3 regions of the Sodalis sp. RH15 genome follow, and region 2 is predicted to be linked to each of the others. Evidence: predicted binding sites of a transcription regulator. Region 2 holds the regulator's gene; each other region holds the start of a gene.

Region 1 (6,575 bases), 1.0 Mb from region 2:
TTTTATTATTAATGTCAAAGAACTCATTGAGTTTTGGACAATCCTGAATTAACAACGGAGTTATCTCATGCCACGTCGTCGCGTCATTGGTCAACGTAAAATCCTGCCGGATCCTAAGTTCGGATCTGAGCTGTTGGCAAAATTTGTCAATATCCTGATGGTAGACGGTAAAAAATCTACCGCTGAAGCAATTGTCTATACCGCGCTGGAGACCCTGGCTCAGCGTTCCGGTAAAGGCCATCTGGAAGCTTTCGAAGTAGCTCTGGACAACGTGCGCCCGACTGTCGAAGTCAAGTCGCGCCGCGTCGGTGGTTCTACTTATCAGGTGCCAGTTGAAGTGCGTCCGGTCCGCCGCAATGCCCTGGCAATGCGCTGGATTGTAGAAGCTGCTCGTAAACGCGGTGATAAATCTATGGCTCTGCGCCTGGCGAACGAACTTTCCGATGCGGCAGAAAATAAAGGCACCGCCGTTAAGAAACGTGAAGACGTTCACCGTATGGCAGATGCCAACAAGGCGTTCGCCCACTACCGCTGGTAACCGCCTCGCAGTAGTTATGCTAACCAAGCGGGCGGGATAAAAAGTTCGCCCGCTTGGGCTAGCTCGAATAGAACGCCCCAGTAATCGAGGATACAAATGGCTCGTATAACACCTATTGCACGCTACCGTAATATCGGTATCAGTGCACACATCGACGCCGGTAAAACCACCACCACGGAACGCATTCTGTTCTATACCGGTGTAAACCATAAAATCGGTGAAGTCCATGACGGCGCCGCTACTATGGACTGGATGGAACAAGAGCAAGAGCGCGGGATCACCATTACTTCCGCTGCGACCACCTGTTTCTGGTCCGGTATGGCCAAGCAGTTTGATGCCCACCGCATCAACATCATCGACACCCCGGGGCACGTTGACTTCACTATCGAAGTTGAACGTTCCATGCGTGTCCTTGACGGCGCGGTGATGGTCTACTGTGCGGTAGGCGGTGTGCAACCACAGTCTGAAACCGTATGGCGCCAGGCAAACAAATACAAGGTTCCGCGCATTGCGTTCGTTAATAAAATGGACCGCATGGGCGCGAACTACCTGCGTGTTGTTGATCAGTTGAAAACCCGTCTCGCCGCTAACCCGGTGCCGATTCAACTGGCCATCGGCGCGGAAGAAAAATTCACCGGCGTTGTCGACCTGGTGAAAATGAAAGCCATCAACTGGAGCGAAGCCGACCAGGGCATCACCTTCAATTATGAAGAGATTCCGGCGGATCTGGCTGATTTGGCCCATACCTGGCACCAGCACCTGGTTGAGTCCGCAGCGGAAGCCAACGAAGAGCTGATGGACAAATACCTCGGCGGCGAAGAGCTGACCGAAGAAGAAATCAAGCACGGCCTGCGCCAGCGCGTGCTGAACAACGAAATCATCCTGGTAACCTGCGGTTCTGCGTTCAAGAACAAGGGCGTACAGGCGATGCTGGATGCGGTTATCGAATATCTGCCCGCGCCCACCGATGTTCAGGCCATCAACGGCGTGCTGGAAGACGGCGAAACCCATGCGGAACGCCATTCCAGCGATTCAGAACCGTTCTCGGCGCTGGCGTTTAAAATCGCCACCGACCCGTTTGTGGGTAACCTGACTTTCTTCCGCGTGTATTCCGGCGTGGTTAATTCCGGCGATACCGTGCTGAACTCCGTTAAAGACAAACGCGAACGTTTCGGCCGTATCGTGCAGATGCACGCCAACAAACGTGAAGAAATCAAAGAAGTGCGCGCGGGCGACATCGCCGCGGCCATCGGTTTGAAAGATGTTACCACCGGCGATACCCTGTGCGATCAAAGCGCGCCGATTATCCTGGAGCGTATGGAGTTTCCGGAACCGGTTATCTCCGTTGCCGTTGAACCGAAAACCAAAGCCGACCAGGAAAAAATGGGTCTGGCATTGGGGCGTCTGGCGCAGGAAGACCCGTCTTTCCGCGTATGGACCGATGAAGAATCCGGTCAGACCATCATCGCCGGTATGGGTGAGCTGCATCTTGAAATCCTCGTTGACCGCATGCGTCGCGAATTCAATGTTGAAGCTAACGTCGGCAAACCGCAGGTGGCTTACCGTGAAACAATCCGCAATACTGTAGAACAAGAAGGCAAGTTTGTTCGTCAGTCCGGCGGTCGTGGCCAGTTCGGTCATATCTGGCTGCGTATCGAACCGATGGAGCCCGGTGGTAAAGGCTACGAATTCCTTAATGAAATCGTCGGCGGCGTTGTTCCGAAAGAATACGTCCCCGCGGTGGATAAAGGCGTGCAGGAGCAGCTGAAGAACGGCGTTTTGGCCGGTTATCCGATTGTGGATGTCCGTGTCGCGGCTTTCGATGGTTCTTACCACGAAGTCGACTCCTCGGAAATGGCGTTTAAGATTGCCGCTTCAATGGCGTTTAAAGAAGGCTTCATGAAAGCCAAACCGGTTCTGCTGGAACCTATCATGAAAGTCGAAGTTGAAACGCCTGAAGACTATATGGGTGACGTGATCGGTGACCTGAACCGTCGTCGCGGTATGATCGACGGCATGGAAGATACTGCGACCGGCAAAACGGTTCGTGCGCAGGTCCCCTTGTCTGAAATGTTTGGTTATGCTACAGATCTGCGTTCACAGACTCAGGGCCGTGCTTCTTACTCCATGGAGTTCCTGAAGTACAATGAGGCACCGAACAACGTTGCTCAGGCCATTATCGAAGCCCGTAAAGCTAAATAAGTTTTAGGGTTTAAAATTATTATCCCGTGCTCTCGCTTAAGGTGAGAGCATAAGAGTAAGGAATATAGCCGTGTCTAAAGAAAAGTTTCAACGTACAAAACCGCACGTTAACGTCGGCACCATCGGCCACGTTGACCATGGTAAAACGACCCTGACCGCCGCCATCACCACCGTATTGGCTAAAGCCTACGGCGGCAGCGCCCGCGCCTTCGATCAGATCGACAACGCGCCGGAAGAAAAGGCCCGTGGTATCACCATCAACACCTCTCACGTTGAATACGATACCCCGTCCCGCCACTACGCGCACGTTGACTGCCCCGGGCATGCCGACTACGTGAAAAACATGATCACCGGTGCAGCCCAGATGGACGGCGCGATCCTGGTGGTAGCGGCAACCGACGGCCCGATGCCGCAGACCCGCGAGCACATCCTGCTGGCTCGCCAGGTAGGCGTGCCTTACATCATCGTCTTCATGAACAAATGCGACATGGTGGATGACGAAGAGCTGCTGGAACTGGTTGAAATGGAAGTACGCGAACTGCTGTCGCAGTACGATTTCCCGGGCGACGACACGCCGGTAATCCGCGGTTCCGCCCTGAAAGCGCTGGAAGGCGACGAAGCCTGGACCTCCAAGATCCTGGAACTGGCCGAAGCGCTGGACACCTACATCCCGGAACCGGTTCGCGCCATTGACAAGCCGTTCCTGCTGCCGATCGAAGACGTATTCTCCATCTCCGGCCGCGGCACCGTGGTAACCGGTCGTGTGGAACGCGGCGTGGTGAAAGTAGGTGAAGAAGTTGAAATCGTCGGCATCAAACCGACCGTGAAAACCACCTGCACCGGCGTTGAAATGTTCCGTAAACTGCTGGATGAAGGCCGTGCCGGTGAAAACGTGGGCGTGCTGCTGCGCGGTACCAAACGTGATGAAGTTGAACGCGGCCAGGTACTGGCTAAACCGGGTACCATCCATCCGCATACCCAGTTCGAATCAGAAGTCTATATTCTGAGCAAAGATGAAGGCGGCCGCCATACGCCGTTCTTCAAAGGCTACCGTCCTCAGTTCTACTTCCGTACCACTGACGTGACCGGAACCATCGAACTGCCGGAAGGCGTGGAAATGGTGATGCCTGGCGACAACATCAAGATGGTTGTAAACCTGATTGCCCCTATCGCCATGGACGACGGCTTGCGTTTCGCTATTCGCGAAGGCGGCCGTACCGTTGGCGCCGGCGTGGTAGCCAAGGTTATCGCTTAAGACTTCCATCTTCCTGGAGTCTGGCAAAGAAAGGGCGCTTCGGCGCCCTTTTTATTTCTTTTCATTTGATATTAACCCTATGGAATACCTCAAATTTACAAAACAATTATAATTCACCTATTGAAATGACAAGCGTTCTCATTTAAATTATTCGCAAGTTGGTTTAGAGAAGACGCAAATGTACGTTTGTTTATGTAATGCGGTAAGTGACGAAGCCATCCGTGATGCTGTCAGACAGTACCAACCCGTGTCGCTTCAAGAGCTTAAACAGATTGTTCCGGTAGGCACCAAATGCGGTAAGTGCACCTGCAAGGCGCGGGTCATCATGGAAGATGAACTACAGATCATTATGAGTTATGAAAAAATTGCTTAATTAGTAGGGTTATTACCTTGATTTACTCTGCTCCGGTTATATTCTGTACTTAACCGTAACGGAGGAGTGCACTATGAAAGGCGATGCCCAAGTAATAACCCATCTCAATAAACTGCTCGGCAACGAGCTGGTTGCCATCAATCAGTATTTCCTGCATGCACGGATGTTCAAAAATTGGGGTCTGATGCGGCTAAACGACGTCGAATATCACGAATCCATTGATGAAATGAAGCATGCCGATCGTTATATCGAACGCATACTTTTCCTGGAAGGGCTGCCGAATCTGCAGGACCTAGGCCCGCTTAACATCGGCCAGGATGTGGAAGAAATGCTGCGCTCGGATCTTAACCTTGAACTGCAAGGGGCCCAGGATCTCCGTGAAGGCATCAATTATGCCGATAGCGTTCGGGATTATGTGAGCCGCGATATGCTCATCGAAATTCTCACGGATGAAGAAGAACATATTGATTTTCTTGAAACCGAGCTGGAACTGATCGGCCGCATCGGCGCGCAAAATTACCTCCAATCCCAGTTGAAAGATGCTGCGCAATAACGAGCGAGCCTGGATGATACTTCGCCGGTACTTTTACCGGCACGGTTCTAAACTGTCGTATAAATACGAAGATTCATAATAAACCCGTCCGCAAGCCGCATCAGTTCGTAGCAGGATTTTCTACGGACTGATGTATATCACCCAGCCGGCCAACGCCAGGCATGGGCCGAAGGGGATTTTCCCCTGTGTGCTTCCGCTTACGGCACAGACGGCCAGTCCGCTTAACGCCGCGTAGCAGCATAATCCCGGCAACGCCTGCCACCCCAGCCAGGCACCAAGGGCAGCCAGCAGCTTAATATCGCCGCCCCCTAGACCCTCATAACCCTTTACCCGCCGAAACAGGCGTTTAACACCCCAGAGCGCCATAGCGCCGCATATCGCCCCAAGCAGCCCGTTCTTGAACGCATCTGCCCCATCCCATGCAGTGACGTGGCTTGCGAGCCCGCAGGCCAGAAGCGGGCCGTTCAGCCGGTCCGGCAACAGCAGGGTAAGGGCGTCGACCCAGCTGAGTGTCAGCAAAAACCAGCCAAAGAGCAGCCCGACGGGAAGATTCATCCCGGGCCCGCCGATAATTAGCATGGCGGTGAACACCAGGGCACAACTGCTTTCACAGCCGTATGAGCCGGCGTATGAATCACGTGGGCGGTTCCGCCCCAAATCCGGCCGCCGGTATGCCGGCGAGCCGTAACCGACGCCCCGCGCGCCGGCGGAAAATGCCCATGCCGGCATCGATTGCAGGATACGCCCGGTCAGATGCCCCATTATCACGCCATACAGCGCGACAGGGGCGATAAACAGCCACTGCGCCACTATTTTTACCCTCCCTGGTTGCGGTTTTCATGGTTATGCGCTTTTATCGGGCGCATAATTCTCACGCAGTGAAGCATGCAATATCCTTCCCGCTATGCCAAATGGTCTTGACAGTAATGGAATTCACTTCGCATGGCCATATCCCGCTTGCTTCCTGAGCGTATTTGCGTATAATGCGCGGGCTTATCTCGCATAAGTAAGGAATAAGCCGGCTCAATGTTACGTTGAGTTCGCGCTGGCACCACAGACGCATCCGCCAAAAGAAAGGGGGGTGTGGAAATGGCAAGTCAGCACACAACATCCCCGATATGGGGATAATACTGAACGATTACACTCCCCCATCAATCGAAATGGGTGCGAGGAGTAATTTTCTGCGTTTATAAATAATTGGAGCTCTGGTCTCATGCAGAACCAAAGAATCCGTATCCGTTTGAAAGCGTTTGATCATCGTTTGATCGATCAATCAACCGCGGAAATCGTCGAGACTGCCAAACGTACCGGTGCTCAGGTACGGGGTCCGATCCCGCTGCCGACCCGCAAAGAGCGCTTTACCGTTCTGATTTCTCCGCACGTCAATAAAGATGCGCGCGATCAATACGAAATCCGCACTCACAAGCGTCTGGTTGACATCGTTGAGCCAACCGAAAAAACCGTTGATGCGCTGATGCGTCTGGACCTGGCTGCTGGTGTTGATGTGCAGATCAGCCTGGGTTAATCAGGTCACCAAACGATTGAGAGGTTGAAACAATGAAGGGTTTAGTCGGTCGTAAAGTGGGCATGACTCGCATCTTCACCGAAGATGGCGTTTCTATCCCGGTAACCGTTATCGAAATCGAAGCAAACC
Region 2 (6,575 bases):
GCCTGAACCCTCACAGACAACGTTCCCGGCCGGGACAACCCGCTCGCCAACACGCCGTGAGCCACCCATGAGGGCCTGCTCCACGGCAATGGCTACGGGTTGGGTTATTTCGCCCCCGCCAGCACCTCGCTGACGATATCCACCGCTTCTTTTTCAATTTGTTCGCGGTGCTTCGGCCCAAGAAAGCTTTCGCAATAAATTTTATAGGCTTCCTCGGTCCCGGAAGGCCGGGCGGCAAACCAGCCGTTGGCGGTCATTACTTTCAGGCCGCCGATGGAGGCGCCGTTACCGGGGGCGGTGGTCAGCCGGGCGGTAATGGCATCCCCCGCCAGCATGCTTGCGCCAACCTGATCCGGCGACAGCTTGGACAGAACGGCTTTCTGGGCATGGGTGGCCGGGGCCTGGATACGGTTATAGCTGGGAGCGCCGAAGCGTTGCGCCAGCTCGTCATAGTGCTGCTGCGGATTCTTGCCGGTGACCGCGGTGATTTCCGCCGCCAGCAGGCACATAATGATGCCGTCCTTATCGGTGGACCAGGGACGGCCGTCAAACCGCAGGAACGAAGCGCCGGCGCTCTCTTCGCCGCCAAAACCCAGGCTGCCGTCAAACAGGCCGTCGACGAACCACTTAAAGCCCACCGGCACTTCCACCAGCTTGCGGCCCAGGGATTCAACCACCCGGTCGATCATGCCGCTGGACACCAGCGTTTTACCCACCGCCACGTCGGCGCCCCACTGCGGGCGATGCTGGAACAGGTAATCAATGGAGACCGCCAGGAAATGGTTCGGGTTCATCAGCCCGGCGGGCGTGACAATGCCGTGACGATCGTAATCGGGATCGTTGGCCAGCGCCAAATCGAACTTGTCCCGCAGCGACAGCAAGCCGGTCATGGCCCACTGCGACGAGCAGTCCATGCGGATGATGCCGTCATGATCCAGATACATAAACCGGAACGTCTGGTCGATTTCTTCATTGACCAGCGTCAAATCCAGCTGGTAATGCTCAGCGATGCGCTGCCAATAGGCAATGCCCGAGCCGCCAAGGGGGTCGACGCCCAGCTTGAGGCCGGCGCCCTGGATGGCCGCCATATCCACCACCTCCGCCAGACCTTCCACATAAGCCTGCACCAGATCCTGGGCGTGGACACGGCCGCTGTTCCAGGCCGCGTCGAGGGATTGGCGCCGCACGCCCCGCAGTTCATCCGCCAGCAGAGCATTGGCGCGCTCTTCGATGACTTTGGTCAGGTTGGTGTCGGCCGGTCCGCCGTTGGGCGGATTATATTTGATGCCGCCGTCTTCCGGCGGATTGTGCGAAGGCGTAATCACGATGCCGTCCGCCTGGGGACCGCCGCGGCGATTGTGGACCAAAATGGCGTTAGACACCGCGGGCGTCGGGGTGAAGCCGTTATCCTGCTGGACGATGATATCCACGCCGTTGGCGCTCAGCACTTCCAGTACGGAAATAAAGGCCGGTTCGGACAGGGCGTGGGTATCTTTGCCCACATAACAAGGCCCGGTAATACCCTGTTTTTGACGTTCTTCCGCAATCGCCTGGCTGATGGCCAGGATGTGGGCTTCGTTGAAACTGTGGCGCCCCGCGCTGCCGCGATGGCCTGAAGTACCGAATTTCACCGCATGGGCGGCATTACCTGGCTCGGGCCGCAAAACATAATATTGCGAGGTCAACTGCGCCACGTTAATCAAATCACTTTGCCGGGCGGGTTGTCCGGCACGGGGGCTATTAGCCATCGGTGCTTCTCCATTGGCTGTCGTTTATCAAATGGTGCCGCAAACTTTATCTGTCAGTTCCACCGGGAACTGCATAGCCAGCATAATGTGTTCTACCATACCCCGTTTACGATCGGTGTTGGTATTGGTAATAACCCAGTAGGGCGTTCCCGGCACCTGCTTAGGTTTAGTATGGCTGCCGTTTTGCAATAATGTGTGCTCATCGCCGGCAAAATAGGTCCGGGTACGGCCGCGCAGCACGTCCGCCGCTTCGGAGAAATCGGCGGGCGACAAGGAATAAAGGGTGGACAGCACCAGTATGAAACGCTCTACCGCCTTGTTTTGTTCAGCATAGACGTCCGAGAGCAATAATTCACGCATCGCCCTGACGCGATCCCGGGCCGGGGTCGAGGCTTCCGTTTTTGCCGGCGCGGCGGATGCCGGACGGACGGGCTCATTGGCCTGGGGAGAAAATTTCAGCATCCGGCGCAGGATGTCCGAGGCGCTTTCGCCGATATGCTGGGTGTGGCTGGCAATAAAACGGTAGAGGTCTTCGTCGAGTTCGATTGTTTTCATCTTTATCCGGGGGCTTTCTTCTCTTAAATCAATCAACAGGATTATACAAGCTAAACCGGCCCCGCGAACAGCGCTAGTATCCGGCTTTGGCATAAAGTCGGAATTTCCCCGACGGCGATGCGGGGATTGATACCCTTTTTTGCGGCGCAGGCGTCAATACCTCATGATACGCTAGTCGCCTTTGCTGTCGACACGAGGATCGGGATGAAATTACATTATCGTTTGCAACCGGCCCGGCAACCGGGAAACGCTTTGCCGGTGGTATTACTGCACGGCCTGTTCGGCAGTTTGGACAATCTGGGCGTACTGGCGCGCCCGCTGGGGGAAAATCATGCCACCCTGCAAATCGATCTGCGCAATCACGGCCTTTCGCCCCACGACGACGAGGCCGGTTATGGCGCTATGAGCGGGGATGTGGCGGCCTTGCTTGACGAATTGCAATTGGGGAAATGCATCATTATCGGCCACTCCATGGGGGGCAAGGTGGCTATGGCGCTGTCGGCGCTGATGCCGGATCGCATCGCCGCGCTGGTGGTGATTGATATCGCGCCGGTGGCCTATCCCACCCGCCATCACGACCCGGTATTCGCCGCCCTCAGACGGGTGGAGAAGGCGGGAGCGGCGCAGCGTAGCGAGGCGGCGCTGCTAATGGAACAGGATATCGACGATAAGGACACTATTCAGTTCTTATTGAAATCCTTTTCCCAGGGCGCGTGGCGATTCAATATCGATGCATTATGGGAAAACTATCCGGCGCTTATCGGCTGGAAGGAAATACCGCCCTGGGACGGGCCGGTATTATTTATCCGCGGCGGCCTCTCCCCCTATGTGAAGGAGGAGTACAGCGAAGCCATCCGGCGGCAGTTTCCACGGGCGCGGGCCCACGTGGTGGCCGGCGCGGGCCATTGGGTGCATGCCCAAAAGCCTGAAGCGACGCTGCGCGCCGTTGTGCGGTTTCTGGCGGATTCCCTGGGGAGCTAGCCGCGACCGGCCGGTTTACCCATCCGGCAGTGTTAATCATTGTCGTTTATCACCGGGGTGGGGTAATATGGCTTGCTATGTTTACCGGCAAGGACTTACCCGCCCGCTTTTGGATGCACAATCCCTTCACGACTTATGGCAAAAGAACAAACGGACCGCACCACCCTGGATTTGTTTATCGATGAAAAACGCCCGGGGCGCCCGAAAACCAACCCGCTTTCCCGTGATGAACAATTGCGAATCAATAAACGCAATCAATTGCGCCGGGACAAGGTGCGGGGTCTGCGCCGGGTTGAGTTAAAAATCAATGCGCAGGCGGTGGCTGCATTAAACGAGCTGGCTTTTCAGCACGCTCTCTCCCGCAGCGAGCTGATTGAACAAATCCTGCTGGCCGAATTGGAACGGCATCAGGATGCCGCCGGCAAGGAAGATTAAGGCCGGGCTCGCCGTCCGGGACCGGAAAAGACCGGCTTTTGCGATAAAACTCCGGTTGAACGAGTTTCTCCCGCTGTGAGGGTCTGCTATTATTGCACGATTATTTCCCGAAAAGCCGGTTGATCGTCTGGTAAACCATATCCTTAATATTTAAGAGGTTTTCAAATTCATGGCAAGCGTAGGCATTTTTTTTGGCAGTGACACCGGCAATACCGAAAATATTGCCAAAATGATTCAAAAGCAGCTGGGCGCCGATGTTGCCGAAGTGCATGACATTGCCAAAAGCAGCAAAGAGGACCTGGAACAATTCTCCACCCTGCTGCTGGGCATTCCCACCTGGTATTACGGCGAAGCGCAATGTGACTGGGACGACTTTTTCCCCACATTGGAAGACATTGATTTCACGGGAAAACAGGTAGCGCTGTTCGGCTGCGGCGATCAGGAAGACTACGCCGAATATTTTTGTGATGCCATGGGCACCATTCGCGATATCATCGAACCCCATGGCGCCACCATCGTGGGTCATTGGCCTACCGCCGGCTACCATTTTGAAGCATCGAAGGGTCTGGCGGACGATAAGCATTTTATCGGTTTGGCCATAGACGAAGATCGCCAGCCAGAGCTGACCAATGACCGCGTGGACGCCTGGGTAAAACAAATCAGCGCCGAACTCAAGCTCGGCTGAGCCGCCGCCGGGTTTCCCGGCTAAACCCGTGCCGTCCATAGCGTTGACGGCCGGTTGAAGCTGTTGATATATAATTCCTTTCAAATCGATAGATACAATTTTTTAACTTTCATCCACAAAGCAGTACAATAGCCTGGCGGTTAGACCGATTTTAATGAAATGTGATAAAACTTGCCTCACCTTAAACAGACTATCATTGTAAAAAGGCCGCGGTTTTCATTTTACACAGGCAGTCCTATAATGAGACGGCGTTACATTTTTCAGGCCGACCATTGTTATAGGCTACATTAGCCTACAATCAGATTATCAAAGCAACAGGACTAAACCCGCATGACTGACAATAATATTGCATTGAAGAAGGCCGGCCTGAAAGTCACACTTCCCAGACTTAAAATTCTGGAAGTGCTGCAAGATCCGGAATGCCATCACGTCAGTGCGGAGGATCTCTATAAAAAACTGATCGATATGGGTGAGGAGATTGGTTTAGCCACCGTTTATCGCGTACTGAATCAGTTTGATGACGCCGGGATCGTCACCCGCCATAATTTCGAAGGCGGTAAATCCGTTTTTGAACTGACGCAGCAACATCATCACGACCACCTGATCTGCCTTGATTGCGGCAAGGTCATTGAATTTCGTGACGAGTTTATCGAAGCGCGCCAACGGGATATCGCTAAAAAACACAATATCAAACTCACTAATCACAGTTTATATCTTTATGGCCATTGTGAAGTCGGCAATTGCCGTGAGGATGAGACCCTGCACGATCATGATGTTGACGAAGCGGTGCACAGCCTTAAAGAGTAACCATAGCGACACCGGGCATCGTTCAAAGCTTGAAAACCACTGCTGAAACGGGTGGTTTTGGTTATTCCGCAAATTGCCGATGGCACCTGGACTGATGCCGCCCCGTTTCTTATCCCGCTGCCGTTAATTCTTTCACTCCATTCGCTCCTCAGCCCCTTCATGCCGGCCAGGCGGCCACAGCCCGTTGAGCCTGCGCCGCGGAATCGCATCAGCAAAAGAAACTTCACGAATTAAAATTTATTATAAATATTTAAAACAATCACACACCCATCAATTCTCATTCCTGCTGTTCAAATCCACAAGCGAAAAAAAATCTTCGCTAAAAATACATGTTAACTATTGTATTATAATAATATTTTATCCGTAAGGCTTCGGTGTCGTTTCCACGGCGCCATGAGCAATGTCCGGCATTACTTTTACAAAAAGCACTAACTTTATAAATTATTTTAAAACGTGAAGTATGCTGCATATTTGTTATGCATCCTATGTTGATATAGTGCCGTCAGCAATGATAATCAGAGAGCTGAAAATGACTGAATCGGAACTGAACGGCGCCATGCCCCGAGGTATCGGCATCGCTCCCTATCTTCGCATCAAGCAAGAAGGGATGACCGAAAATGAAAGCCGAATCGTGGAGTGGTTTTTAACGCCAGGCAATCTTAGCCATATTTCCGGCATTAAAGAGGTGGCGCAAAGCCTCGGCATGTCGGAAGCCATGATTGTCAAGGTGTCGAAAATTCTGGGCTTCAGCGGTTTTCGGCAGCTACGCAGCGCGATTGTCGAATATTTTGATCATGCGGATCATGATATTACCGCCGAACTGTCGCCGGATGACAGTCCGGAGGATCTGGTGAATAAGGTGTTTAACCTCACGGTACGCACCATCGTTGAAGGCCAGGCCATTGTCGATGCGCAGGAGATCCAGCAGGCCGCCCGCTGTTTTTTCAATGCCCGCCAGCGTGAACTCTATGGCGTCGGCGGCTCGAATTCAATTTGTACCGACGTTCAGCACAAATTCCTGAAAATCGGCCTGCGCTGCACCGCATTCCGCGATGCCCACCTGATGATGATGTCGGCATCCCTGTTACAGCCCGGCGACGCGGCGCTGGTGGTGTCCCATTCGGGCCGCACCACCGATCTCAAGCGGGTGGTGGAAATTGCCAAGGACAACGGGGCGAAAATTATTTGCATTACCCACAGCAGCAATTCAGCCATAGCGCGGCTGGCGGATTTCAACATCTGTTCACCGGCCCCGGAAACGCCGCTGCTGGGCAGGAATGCCTCGGCCCGTATTCTGCAATTGACCCTGCTGGATGCGTTTTTTGTTTCAGTAGCCAGGCAGGATATTGATTTAGCTAATAAAA
Region 3 (6,575 bases), 1.1 Mb from region 2:
GCCGGGCAAGGGCCGGCGCGGACAGCCCGACAAAGCCGATAACGCCCACCGCGCTCACCACGCCGGCGCTGAGCGCCACCGCCAGGGTAAAGCCGGCGATCCTTATGGTTCCCGATCCCAGTCCCAGGCTGCCGGAGTGGCCGTCCCCCAGCGCCAATACCGTCAACGGCCGCAACAGCAGAAAGGCGAAGCACATTCCGGCCAGAAACTGCAGGCCCAGCACGGCGACATTGCGCCAATCCTGCTGCAGCAGCGATCCGCCGCCCCAGATAAACAGGCTGTGTAGGTAGGGCGTATACAGCAGTTGCAGGGCCATGATGACGGAGCCGCAAAACAGGGTGACCACCAGTCCCGCCACCGATACCGCCGAGGGCTCATACTGCCGTGGCCGGGATAGCGCCAGAACGATAAAAGCCGCCGCCAGGGCGCCGCCGAGGGCCGCCCATTGCGGATGATGGAGCATGACCGCCGGCGCCCACAGGGTAAACAGGGTGAGCGCCAGCTGCGCCCCTGCGCTCACCCCAAGGGTCATGGGTTCCGCCAGCGGGTTTTTCAGCACCTGCTGGAAAAGCGTGCCCGCCAATCCCAGCACCGCGCCGCACAAGACGCTGATAGCCAGCCGCGGCAGCCAGCCGTCAAAAACCATGATATGTCTGATATCCTGCCCCGGCGTTGAAAGAAAGGTCTGCCACCAGCGCGAAACAGGTAGAATCAACGACAGGTTTTCCAGGCTGAGAACCGCGCCGGCGGCGAAGGCCAAAACTATCAGCAACAGCGGCCACGGCCTGGATATCCGGAGGGTACCGGCACGGAAAACGCCGCTCATTTCGCGGTTTCTCCCACGGCGCCCGGGCTGTTATCATTCCCCTGCGCTTTTAGCGCCGCCGCCAACTCACGGGCGAAACGGCCGGCGGAAGGCAGCATGCCGAATCCCCAAAACGGCGCCAGCCCATAAACCCGACGCTGTTTTACCGCCGGCAGCGCCTGCCAAAGCCGGTTGCCTTGCAAACCCGCCGCCACCGGCGCCGGCAACGGGGTGAAATAGACAATGGCCGCTTCCTGCCGCGCCGCCAAGGCCTCCAGTCCGGCGACGCCGATGCCCCAATAGTCCGTCGGGCCGCGCCAGGCGTTCTTGACGCCCAGCGCATCCATGACGTCCTGAAAAAGGCTGCGCTCGCCGTAAATGCCGATATGCAGAGCATCGAAAAATCGAATCAGATAAATGGGCTCCGACGCCAGGCGCCGTCGAGACGAATCCAGCTCGGCGCCGGCGCGGGCAAGGGTTTGGCGGGTCTGGGCAATCAGTTCGCCGGCCGCCGCTTCCCGCCGGCATAACCGTCCCAGTTCAAGGGTAATCCGCTGCGCATGGGACAATGGCGCGCCCTGGTCGGTATAAACCGCAAAGGCGCGCACCGGGCAGATGCGCTCCAGCATGGCCCGCTGCGCCTCCTGGCTTGAATTGATCAGGATGAAGTCCGGCGCGAGCTGTTGCAGCCACTCGAGGGAGGGCGCGAGGCGCAGCCCCACATCCGCTACTCCTGCGGGTATGGCGGGGATTACCACGTTATCGCGGTAGCCATCGATCTCAGCCACGCCCACCGGCGTTATGCCCAGCGCCAGCACCGTTTCCGCCAGGCCCCAGTCCAATACCGCCAGCCGGGGCGCCGGCGACGTGACGTCGCCCGCCGCCTGCATCCCGCTCCAGGCCCGCCGTGGAATGGCCGGCAGCGTCAGCAGCCACAGGGCCAGCGTCTTGATGAATCCGCGCCGCAGCATGGTCTCAGCCCGCCGACGGCTGAAGGCGGCGCGCGCCGCCGCGGGGGAGCATCGTCCTTACCACCGGTAGCGGGCCGTGGCCAGCACTTCCGCGCCGTCGCCGTAGGTACAGGTATTGGCGCTATAGCAGGAGGCGACGTAATGGCGGTCGAACAGATTCATGGCGTTCAGCGATAACAGCCAGTGTTGTCCCGTGTCATAGTGCACGCCTGCGTCGAACAGGGTCACCGAGGGCACGCGGATGGTGTTCGAGGTGTCATAGCTCGCGCTGAGGTAGCGCACCCCGGCGCTGGTGCCGAAGCCCTGCAGAATACCGTTATGGAAGCTGTAATCCAGCCAGGTGGATACCGTATTGCGCGGCATGCCCCATATTCGTTTCCCGGCCAGCGGCGTGCTATCGCCGTCGAGGGTGGTGGCAGAATCGTTGGAGTCGACCGTCACGGCATGAAGATAGGTGTAAGACGCTATCAGCTGCAGGTTGTCGGTGAGTCTGGCATGTTCCTCCAGCTCCAGTCCTTTGGATCTCACCTTGCCGGCCTGGGTGGAAAAACCCGTATGTTCGGCGTCGGCGGTCAAGACATTTTCCTCGGTAAGATCAAAAAGCGAAGCCGTGGTAAAACTCTCGGAGCCCGCCGGCTGGTATTTGACCCCCACTTCATACTGATTGGCGGTGGTGGGTTTCGCCATACCGCCGCCATAAAGCTCGCCCACCTGAGGAGTAAAGGACTTGGCGAAACTGGCATAAGGCGCAATACCGTTGTCAAACAGGTAAACCAGCCCGGTGCGCCAGGTGAAGGCACGGGAAGACTGCGCGGTGGAGGAAGCGGTGACGGGATTGACATCGTCGGCGTCCGCCCAATCTTCACGCACGCCCAACAGGTAGCGCCAGTTGCCGAAGCTCATCTGATCCTGGCTATAGGCCCCGAGCTGTTTTTGCCGGATAAAATCGTCCGATGACGTGGCCGGGGCGGCGATATCGCCATAATCCGGCGAGAATACATTCAGCGTCGGCGCGGCCCCCAGCCCTACGGTTTCCCGGTATAAAATGCGCTGGAAATCCACGCCGGTAAGCAGGGTATGAGATACCGGCCCGGTATCGAAATCCGCCAATACCTGATTGTCGATGGTGAAAACCTTGGCATGCTCATCATTGAAAAACGCATAGCGATTCACCGTATCGTTGGATCCCGCCGCAAAGCCGTTGCTGAATACGTTATCCAAATCATCTTTGACATAGCTGTAGTGGGTATTCTGCCGCAGGGTGAAAACATTATTCAGGCGGTGTTCAAATTCGTAGCCTACCGAATATTGCGTTCTGGAGTGATTATCGAAGCCCGGCGCGCCCATATTGGTATGGGGTGATATCTTGCCGTCGGCGGCGTTGAACAGACTGCCCGCCGCCGGGACGAAATTATAATAGCCGACGTCGGGATCGCGCTGGTATTTGGCCAGTATCGTCAGAGACGTATCGTCATTGGGCCGCCAGGTCACGGCGGGGGCGATATACAGCCGTTTCTGCCGGGTATCCTTCACCTGGGTATCGCTGTCCAGTCCCGTGCCGGTAAGCCGATAAAGCAGCCTGCCGTCATCGGTGAGTTTTCCCCCCAGATCAAAACCGGCCTGGTAGCGATTGTGGCTGCCGATGGTGGTAAAAACCTCATGTACCGGCGTCGCGGTGGGACGCTTGCTCACCAGATTCGCCACGCCGCCGGGATTCACCTGTCCGTAAAGAACGGAAGCCGGTCCGTGCAGGATTTCGATACGTTCCAGCCCGTAGGGATCAAAATTGGCAATGGCATAGCCGAAACTGGTGTCGCTGGGCATTCTCGAACCGTCGAGGAATTGTTCCAGATAAAAGCCCCGGCTAAACAGGTAAGGCGCGCCGGCGGTGGAATCCCCGCGGATTTCGGATCGCACCCCCGCGGTATAACGCAGCGCCTGGGCGACGGTCTGGGCGTTTTGCGCCGTCATCTGTTCCTTGTTCACCACCGAGACGGATTGCGGGATTTCAAGGAGGGGAGTATCGGTCTTGGTGGCGCCCGTCGCCGATTTCGCCACCGGTATTGACGTACCGTCAGGTTTACCGGTCACGACCATCACGCTGGCTGTATTGCCCTCGCCGCCGGTCTGCTCGGCGCCGAATGCCGGTGCGCCGGCCAGCGCCAGGGCCAGTGCGCTTAATTTAAATCCTACCGTCCATTGCCGCCGGGGCCGGAACCCCCCGGATTGCCTTGATGTTAACTTACTCATGCCTTCAACCCTGCCTGATTCCTGCCTGTTTAAGAAAAGAATGCTCACTGGCGTACAGACTCTGCGGCCCGTTGTCACAGCCTAGACTTGAAGGCGAATGATAATGATTTTTCTTCTTATTGAAAGGTGAAGGTTGTCCGTTGTAAGGTGTGTTCCGGCGCCACCCTTTTTTCAGGACGAAAGTTGTCCTAAAACCTGCGCCGCCGGACAAAAATTTCAGGCATTATTCAGCGGATTATTCCAGGAGCGCTCTTGAAGGGGCTTTCCGGCGCCGGGGCGGCGGTGTGAAACAACCCCGCCGCCGGCCGGTACCAAAGAGGATGTGATGAATCAGCAGCACAATACCGTTAAGGATAAATATCCCCGATCATGAAGAACAACGCGAGCCTTGCAGAGGCGGGGTTACCCGCTGTTCGCCCGTCCGTCCCCGCGGCCTCCGCCGGGGAGTGCGTTTCGTTTATATCCTATCGCTACGCGCATTTGCAATCCGAAGTATGGCATTCCCATAAAACGGCCCAGCTCACCTACGCCAGCCGGGGCTCGATCAAAATTCACACCGCCACCGGCATATGGACGCTGCCGCCCTATCGGGGGCTGTGGATCCCCTCGGAATTGCCGCACCAGATCCATGCGCTGGGCGATGCCGTAACCCACAATCTCTATTTACCGGAAAATCCCGGCCACAAGCAGGTGGAGGATTATTGCGTCATTCTCATCTCGAAGATGGTGCACTATCTCATTGAGGCGCTGACGCCCCCCGACGAACCGGAGGAAATCAATTATCAGCGCCACCGGCTGATGCTGCCGCTGCTGTTTCATGAACTCAGCGCCGCCGCGCCGGCCACGGCGGGTTTCCTCCCCTTTCCCCGCGAACGCCGTTTGTGCGCCGTTACCCGGATATTAACGGCGGACCTGGGTAACGAGGATACGCTGGACCAGCTAAGCGCCGGGGTCGGCGCCACGCCGCGCACGCTGTCCCGGCTGTTTCGCCATGATACCGGCCTGACGTTTTCCCAATGGAGGCAACAGCTCAAAATCATGGAGTCCATCAGTTTGATGGCGCAGGGCCGCACCATCGAGGAGATAGCCCAGCGGCTGGGCTATTTCAACGGCAGCGCCTTTATCGCCATGTTCAGGCGAACCCTGGGGGAAACGCCGCAAAGGTATTTCAACACCTTTGAGGAATAACCGGCATCGCCATGATGCCGGTTATTCTCCTTAACACGCCAGCGGCTGATTATCGCTCCGGGTTATTTCAGGTTTGCCGGCGCCGGGCGCGCCGGCGGTGCTGCGCCATACAGAAACAGATTCACCGCGCAGCGGGTCATCTCATGGATTCTGGCAAGGCTGACCGGCTGGGACTGACGCTGATAGATGCGGACTTCGGTCTCGGCGGTCAACAGCGCCAGAAACTGCAATGCCCGGATGTAGGGATCGCCCACCCGCAGCTCCTCACGATCCATGGCGCCGGCCAGCAATGCCGATAATTTTTCAATGCTTGCCCTGGGACCGGACTCATAAAACAGCGTCCCGATATCGGAATGCCCGGCCTCTCCCACTACCATGCGATAAACGGATAACGCACTGTTGTCGTTTACCAATACCTTCAACATCCGCTTTCCGAAACGCATCAGTTTGTCTTCCAGCGTTTCCGTCTTATCGTTGTAAGCCGTCAGCTCTTCCGCCGCCTCGGTCAGGTGCTGAGTGGCATAGGCATGGATAACGGCGGTGAACAGCTCCTCTTTGGACGAAAAATAGCTGTACAGGGTGGCTTTGGAGCCGCCCAGGCGTTTGGACAATTCATTCATCGACGCGCGTTCATAGCCCATTTCCTGAAAGAGCCGGGCGGCAGCCTCAACAATGGCCTCGCGGCGGGCCTGCGTTCGAACCTTCATGGTTTCTCCTGCGACATAAATAAACCCAAGTGTACATTTTCTTGACAAACAAATCATATCAATGCAAAACTAAACCGTACAGTTTGGTTCATTAATAAAAAATAGCCATCATTGTCTTCTTTCATAATAGGGCCGTTCAAATGCAAACAACCTTCAGGAAATCTCGACCCGCGCTTCTTATTCTGTGCATCGCCTTGGCGGCGTGTTCATCAACGCCCCCCGCCCGCTATCAAAATCTTGACTCATCTTCCCGGTTAAGACCCAACACCGATGAGGCATCGGATCGCATTCCCTACCGTTACGCGGAGCCGGTGGACTGGAAAAAATACACCAGCATCATTATTGAACCCGTTGCCCTCTATCAGGGTCCGGACAACCAGTTTGGCGATATGGACCCGTCAGACCGGCAAGCGCTGGTCCACTACATGCAAAATCAGTTCAGTGAAAAACTGCGGGCCCGTTTCAGGGAAGTCACCATCCCCTCTTTGGATACCCTGCGGGTAAAACTGACGCTCACCGGCGCCAAGACCACCACGCCGGTGATCGGTACCTTTACCAAGTTCGATTTGGCCGGCGGCCCCTATAACATCGTTCAGTCCATTCGCGGCAAGGAGGGGTTGATGAACGGCTCAGTGAACTACGCCGTGGAAATTT

The links. The regulator Fur, encoded in region 2, represses iron uptake genes when iron is present. The targets are predictions, from matches to a motif close to ATAATAATGAGAACNACTATCAA.
Region 1: bfd (bacterioferritin-associated ferredoxin) is a predicted target of Fur. The motif match lies at 4,121-4,143, and genes of this name have one in related genera.
Region 3: ACL2XO_RS13570 (TonB-dependent siderophore receptor) is a predicted target of Fur. The motif match lies at 4,124-4,146, and genes of this name have one in related genera.

The regions. Positions count from the first base shown of each region.
Region 1 is NZ_CP178738.1:839,193-845,767, forward strand. It holds gene rpsG (30S ribosomal protein S7) at 68-538, shown strand; gene fusA (elongation factor G) at 635-2,740, shown strand; gene tuf (elongation factor Tu) at 2,811-3,995, shown strand; gene bfd (bacterioferritin-associated ferredoxin) at 4,174-4,368, shown strand; gene bfr (bacterioferritin) at 4,442-4,921, shown strand; gene ACL2XO_RS03850 (prepilin peptidase) at 5,042-5,731, opposite strand; gene rpsJ (30S ribosomal protein S10) at 6,135-6,446, shown strand; gene rplC (50S ribosomal protein L3) at 6,479-6,575, shown strand, end outside.
Region 2 is NZ_CP178738.1:1,870,618-1,877,192, reverse strand. It holds gene pgm (phosphoglucomutase (alpha-D-glucose-1,6-bisphosphate-dependent)) at 105-1,748, opposite strand; gene seqA (replication initiation negative regulator SeqA) at 1,776-2,303, opposite strand; gene ACL2XO_RS08790 (alpha/beta fold hydrolase) at 2,508-3,284, shown strand; gene ybfE (LexA regulated protein) at 3,420-3,719, shown strand; gene fldA (flavodoxin FldA) at 3,889-4,404, shown strand; gene fur (ferric iron uptake transcriptional regulator) at 4,735-5,211, shown strand; gene alsR (transcriptional repressor AlsR) at 5,741-6,575, shown strand, end outside.
Region 3 is NZ_CP178738.1:2,944,444-2,951,018, reverse strand. It holds gene fhuB (Fe(3+)-hydroxamate ABC transporter permease FhuB) at 1-826, opposite strand, end outside; gene ACL2XO_RS13575 (ABC transporter substrate-binding protein) at 823-1,776, opposite strand; gene ACL2XO_RS13570 (TonB-dependent siderophore receptor) at 1,834-4,026, opposite strand; gene ACL2XO_RS13565 (AraC family transcriptional regulator) at 4,396-5,214, shown strand; gene ACL2XO_RS13560 (TetR/AcrR family transcriptional regulator) at 5,277-5,921, opposite strand; gene ACL2XO_RS13555 (DUF3313 domain-containing protein) at 6,062-6,575, shown strand, end outside.